Regions from separate parts of the Chitinophaga sp. Hz27 genome, predicted to be linked through region 2. Evidence: riboswitches for the same ligand, from Rfam matches in the RefSeq annotation. Region 2 holds a riboswitch; the other holds the start of a gene.
What was found. A riboswitch is a leader RNA that binds a small molecule or an ion and turns the genes downstream of it on or off. The one in region 2 is predicted to bind S-adenosylmethionine.
Positions count from the first base shown of each region.

Region 1: it holds a riboswitch for S-adenosylmethionine, as region 2 does, so the genes downstream of both, ACE38W_RS17205 (trans-sulfuration enzyme family protein) here and ACE38W_RS04225 (trans-sulfuration enzyme family protein) in region 2, are expected to answer to the same signal.

Region 1 covers NZ_JBHKFJ010000007.1:66,481-69,903, forward strand. The annotation lists gene ACE38W_RS17200 (dicarboxylate/amino acid:cation symporter) at 1-463, shown strand, start outside; gene ACE38W_RS17205 (trans-sulfuration enzyme family protein) at 471-1,640, opposite strand; SAM riboswitch class I at 1,813-1,916, opposite strand; gene ACE38W_RS17210 (NAD-dependent epimerase/dehydratase family protein) at 1,993-2,943, opposite strand; gene ACE38W_RS17215 (DUF2490 domain-containing protein) at 3,133-3,423, opposite strand, start outside.
Region 2 covers NZ_JBHKFJ010000002.1:83,695-87,117, forward strand. The annotation lists gene ACE38W_RS04220 (homoserine dehydrogenase) at 1-366, opposite strand, end outside; gene ACE38W_RS04225 (trans-sulfuration enzyme family protein) at 424-1,602, opposite strand; SAM riboswitch class I at 1,784-1,902, opposite strand; gene ACE38W_RS04230 (DUF2851 family protein) at 2,032-3,309, shown strand; gene ACE38W_RS04235 (DUF3667 domain-containing protein) at 3,420-3,423, shown strand, end outside.

The sequences.
Region 1 (3,423 bases), on a different contig from region 2:
TACAGGCAGCAGTATTGCTACCATCCCTGCAAACCTCGAAGCAGCACCTAAAATGGGCGTCCCTAATGATATTGCCAATGTTGTGATACCGCTGGGAGCCACCTTACACAAAGATGGCTCCAGTATTTCTGCCATCGTGAAAATGGCCGTGGTATTTGGTATGTACGGAAAAGGTTTCGACAACCCACACACAATTCTGATGGCGTTAGGCATTACCGTTATCGTCAGTATTGTGGAAGGCGGTATTCCTAATGGTGGTTATGTGGGTGAAATGCTGATGATGAGCATATACGGCTTTCCGCTGGAAGCCTTGCCTGCCATGATTATCATTGGTACGCTGGTAGATCCGCTGGCTACTATTTTGAATAGCACCGGCGACAATGTAGCGGCGATGATGACCACCCGTTTTTTACGAGGCAGGTTGGAAAAGCCCGTCCCTTCCGCTGAAACGGGTCTTACCTGATATTCGTTTAGGCATTGACGGTAGTCAATCCTGCCGGTATCTTTTTAAATGCCTGCTCCAGGTCCTGAATTAAATCATGATAATCTTCCAGTCCTACAGATAATCGAATCAGGCTGTCGCTAACACCGGCAGCCCTTCTTTTTTCGTCTGGGATGGATTTATGAGTCATCGCTGCAGGATGACAGAGTAAGCTTTTAATACCACCAAGGCTTTCGGCCAGTTTGAAATATTGAGTAGCAGTAACGAATGCAGTAGCACCTGCTGCCGTATCGTTTTTCAGGGTAAAAGAAATGATTCCACCAAACCCTTTGCTCTGGCGTTTTGCCAGCTCATGACCAGGGTGTGAGGTCAGACCTGGATAGAATACTTTATCTACTGCAGGATGCTGTTCTAGGTACTCAGCTACATGTTGCGCATTTTCTACGTGTTGGCGTATACGTAATGGTAAGGTTTCTATACCGCGTATCAGCAGGAAGCTATCGAATGGTGACAATACTGCACCACAAGCGTTTTGATAGAACTTAATTTCCTGCGCCAGTTGTTCTGTTTTACTGATGACTACACCGGCAATCAGATCACTGTGGCCACCGAGGTATTTGGTAGCACTATGCACGACGAGGTCGGCGCCCAGCGCCAGCGGCTGCTGCAGGATCGGCGATGCGAAGGTATTATCGACGCACAAAAGTATATTATGCGCTTTCGCAATTTTCGCGATCGCTTCTATATCAGAGATCTTCAACGTTGGGTTGGTAGGGGTTTCCAGCCATATGAGCCTGGTAGAAGGTGTAACAGCATTGAACACAGCTGTAACATCGGCAGTGTCTACATAATTAACATTGATACCAAACTTTTTATAGACTTTATCAAACAGTCTGAAAGCGCCACCATAGATATCATCTACAGCGATGATTTCGTCGCCGGCTTTCAGCAATTTTATCACTGCATCTATTGCCGCGAGGCCACTACTGAAGGCAGATGCGCCTGCTCCTCCTTCCAGCCCCGCAATAATTTTCTCCGCTGTTTCTCGTGTTGGGTTATTACTACGTGCATAATCATAACCTTTGTTTACTCCTGGTGCTTCCTGAACAAAAGTGGACGTCTGATAGATAGGAACTGCAATGGCGCCTGTTTGCGGATCTACTGGAAGAGAATGGATCAATTGTGTGATTGTACTCATTGGTCGTTGATTTTTGAGATGAATAAAAGGGGTTCTTTTTTGCAGTATACTATCAGGAGAGATGCAAGGTGAGGTCTATACCATTGCCGTTGGGCATTGGTTTAAATAAAAAAAACTCATCTGTAGCCAGATGAGTTTTATATCTAAAAGAAAATTAGTAAAACTTGTATCTGACTTATCTTCCCTCGCGTGGCGAGGATGGATGCAGCACCTTTCACAGTGTGAAGGTTGCTAAGGTATCGTCGGGCCATGTCCCTACTCCTTTCTTGATAAGCAACTATTAAAGAACTGATGCAAAGATAGGACGCATTTTCAATTCTCCAAATTTATTTCCTACAAAATCAGTAGACTTCTACTTTTTCTGGGCAGCAATAGTATCCAAAATCCCTTGCTGGTAAGGGGTTGGGGCCATATGGAAATATTTTTCAAATTTCTCAGAATTGAAATGATATGGATAGTTATTCTGATATAACATCTCTACCATCTCTTTAATCTGCTTGTCGAACAGACCGGTGAGCGTCAGCATAAATTTATTCAACTTCATATATTTAGGCTTCACTCCCATGGCATCGGCGATCATCGCAATATATTCCTTACCTGTAGGCGCCGGCGCCGCTGTAGGCAGATGCCATACCTGGTTCCAGGAGCTATTGTCTTGCAGCAACAGGTGCATAGCCCTGCCCGCATCTGGCGTATATGTATAGCTATGCGGCATGTCGTCGCGGCCAATCCACATGGCAGTACTACCTTTCGCATATTTATCGATGATCAACAGGTTCAGAAAACCGGTTTTATCAGCACGCGGGCCATAGAAATCAGCAGCACGGGCAATAGTAGCCGTGATATTCCCTGCTTTTACTTCGTCCATCAGCTGGGTAGCAATTTTTGCTCTGATTTCTCCCTTTTTGCTCAATGGCTTGTAAGGAGATGATTCCACTATCTGCCCTTCTACTAACCCATACGAATATACGTTGTCGAAGAAAAGCAACTTGGCATTACTGGCCTTGCAGGCATTGATTACATTGTTCATAATCGCTGGCCACGCTACAGACCAAACATTAATATCATATTTAAGGCCGGCGCAAAGGATCACAACATCAGATCCTTTTACAGCATTTAAGGTTTGACTGGCATCAGTGATATCTGCAGCCACCAAATCGGTGATACCTGCATATGATTGGGGATTACGACTAACAAGTCTTACACGCTGACCGGCAGCTGCCAGTTGGGAAGTAAGCTCATTGGCAATGACACCGCCTGCACCCAGGATAGTGTAAAGTAAACGGTTGTTCTGTTCAGACATAGTACGGGTTTGAAATACAAGTTTAGATTATAACGGAAAAGCTACTGGATAGTTGTAAATGGCAGCTCGAATTTCAGTAAAATCTATAGCATATACAAGGAGACGATTGGAAAATGAACTTATTTTAATCAATATATAATATTATGTCTGTGAGATGCTATTTCTGCATAAAACTGCCATGTCTGTCTGCTAATGTTTTTTTCCCTCCCAGATAATATCCACCGCCATGTAATGCACGTCTGTGATATCATGCCCGGTACCCAGCAAATCATTCATATACCCAATATCAACAGTAAAAGGAAGATGTTTTGGATGCATAGTATAATAAACAGTAAACCTGGTTTCGCGATAGCCATAATTATCCCAATGATCCGACTCATGCTCCTTGCTTATGGAAAACAAAACTTCCGCACTTGTACTCAGCTTATTATGATTGATAGTATTCAGCGGAATACTCAACTGTGATTTTATTCTTGTTCT
Region 2 (3,423 bases):
TTCGTAGAGGAAAGGAACTTTATTTTCTGCCTGTAATTGGTAGAGAGAAGCGAGGTTTTCAGCAATCATGCGTTTGCTGGCGCTAACTACAGCTTTACCATTACGTAAGGCAGTGCTTACGATTTCAAATGCTGCTTCAGTATCATTGATAAGCTCTACTACCACGTCAATGGTAGGATCTTCAAGGATTTCATTTTTATCAGTAGTGAAATAACTGCTGTCAATAGGTCTTGATTTGTTAGGATCTTTAATACAGATTTTTTTGATTCTTGCATTAATACCTTTTGTTCTGTTCAATACCTCGTACAGTCCTTGTCCTACACAACCGAATCCGAAGATTCCTAAATTGATGATCTTATTTTCCATACTTTGTTCAATCATTTTGCGGTCATCAATGAGCTGCTGCTGCTGTTGATCCGCGCTTTATTGTAAAACAGTTATTTGTTTGCCGGCAGGAGAGTTTAACCTATCCAATGCCTGTTTCAGATCGTTGATCAAGTCATCTGCGTCTTCAATACCTAACGACAGTCGGATGCAGGAGTCTTGCAGACCTGTTTTTTTCCGGAAATCTTCCGGTATGTTGCGATGTGTCATAGTGGCCGGGTGGGCCAGCATACTTTTCACGCCGCCAAAGCTTTCCGCCAGTTTAAACAACTTCGTAGCATTGACGATACGGATCGCATTTTTGATGTTATCTGCCTTTAAGGAGAAGCTAACTAGTCCGCCATAATTTTTTTGTTGTTTCCTGGCAATATGGTGATTCTTATGGGTGGCGAGCCCTGGATAATACACCTTGTCAATTGCAGGATGCGTGCTAAGCCAGTTGGCGACAGCAGTAGCATTGGCGCATTGTTTTTCCAGTCGTAAGGCTAGCGTTTCTATTCCGCGGATAGTAAGCCATGCTTCGAATGGACTGAGAATACTACCAGAAATATTCTGGTTATATCTCAGCTGATCTGCCAGTGCTTTGGAATTTACCACTACCAGTCCTGCAATAACATCACAATGGCCTGACAAGTATTTAGAGGCACTGTGGATCACAATATCGGCACCGAGGGTGATAGGTTGCTGCAGTAACGGTGTACTGAAGGTATTATCTACCACAAGGAGAATATCGTGTTGCTTGGCAATCTTACTGACAGATTTGATGTCAGTGATGCGCAATGTAGGATTGGTGGGCGATTCCAGCCAGATAACACGCGTCTTTGGTGTGATAGCAGCAAGTACTTTATCGGTATTACTGGTATCTACAAAGTTTACCTTAATGCCAAAACGTTCAAACATGTGGTTAAAGATCTGGAAGATGCCTCCGTAAGTATCTTCTACCGCCATGATTTCATCGCCGGATTTCAGGAGCTTGAGAACAGCGTCAATAGCAGACATACCACTGGCAAACGCGAAGCCGGCATAGCCTTCCTCGAGATTACAGATCAGGTCTTCTAATACTTTCCTGGTAGGGTTGTTGGCCCTGGAAAATTCGAAACCCTTGTTAATGCCTGGTGATTCCTGCACAAACGTAGATGTCTGATAGATAGGTACTGAGATAGCCCCCGTCAATTCATCTACCGGTATGCTGTGAATCAGTTGTGTTGCTGTTTTCATTGTCAGAACTGTTTTAATGATTGTCAGAATATGGAATAATATTCTGCAACTTTATCACTAAAAACTAACTTAAACAACCACAAATCCATGAAGGGAGTGAGGGGGAAGGGCAAAAAAAAAGCTCTTCCTTGTGTTGGAAGAGCCTTTCAATTATATTATAAGGTGAAGATTAATCTCTGCCAACTTATCTTTCTCTTGGTAAAACCAAGAGCAGGAATTAGCACCATCTTCCTGACTTGCAATTCAGGAAAGGTTGCTAAGGCATCATCGGGCCAGACCCTCCGCCTTTCTGGATAAGTGATGTGTAAGAACTGGGTGCAAAGGTAAGGTCATCCTGACCAATTTTCCAAATCAGGACAAAAATTTTTTTCTCCCCTGATCTTTTACCCGCTATTCTGCTATATTTTTATAGAAACCAACCATATCTGTATGTCTGTTAACCCGTTGCTCTCTGAAGAGCTGTTCCAGTTTATCTGGCAACATCGCCTGTATTCACACCAGGCGCTCAAAACTACCGACGGCGAAGCCGTTACCGTGCTACATCCCGGGATACCTAACCATCTCGATGGCCCCGATTTTACTGCTGCCAGTATTTGTATCGGACCCACGCGATGGAGCGGAAATATAGAGCTGCATATCTCTAGCTCCGATTGGTACCGGCATGCTCACCAGCATGATCCGCGATATGCGAATATTATTTTACATGTGGTCTTTTACCACGACAACCCCGATCTCCTGTTTCCCGCGCCCTGCCTGGAATTGCAGCAACATATTTCCAAACTACTGCTGCAAAGGTATGCTGCGCTCAAACTGAACGCCGGCTTTGTACCCTGCCATAGCCAGGCCGCCAGGATCTCGCCCTTACATTGGCTCTCCTGGCAGGAAAGACTCCTCGCAGAACGCTGGGAACTTAAAATGCAACGCTGGTCAGCTTTGCTACAAAAGAACTGTCACGATTGGGAAAGTCTTTGCTATCACTTACTGGCAGAGGGTTTCGGACAGCCGCATAATGCTAGTCCCATGCTGGAAGTAATCAAACAGCTGCCGCTGACACTGTTGCTGCGTTATCGCTATAACCCCGAATTGCCAGAGGCTTTATTATTTGGACAAGCAGGCTTACTCAGCGCTAAATTTGAAGATCCGTACGCTTTGGAATTACAACAGCATTATCGATGGTTGAAACACAAGCATAGCCTGCTTCCTATGCCAGCGCATAGTTGGAAGTGGCTACGCATAAGACCTTCTGCCTTTCCTACGATGCGCCTGGCCGCTTTTGCTGCCTTGTGGACTCAACGGCCACGCCTATTCGCCAGTCTTGCAGAAGCGACCAGTATTGATGATCTCAGACAATTACTTTTCGTGCAGCCGTCGCCGTATTGGGAAACACATTATCGTTTCGACCAGGAAGTAGAAACTGCGCACGGTATGGGAGAACAGGCGCTGAATAGTCTTATCATCAATATGGTACTGCCACTGCGTTTTTTCTACGGCAGCAGAAAAGGAAGCCTGTACCTGCAACAACAATCATTGGAATGGTTGTTATCTATGCCCGCAGAGGATAACAGGATAATTTTAAAGTGGAAACAATCAGGGATTATGCCCGCCAATGCGCTGGCATCACAAGGGTTATTACATTTAAAAAAATACTATTGTGATGAAATGAGATGCCTGCATTGTATGATAGGCGTGAAGTTGTTGGGGAGATAAAAAAATCCGGGGACTGACAAATAATAAAAATGCTTTTGTCAGTCCTCTTTCTGATTTTTCTTTTCCAAAAAAAAACTACTAATTTTAGTAATCTATAACCCTAAGTCTTTGTGA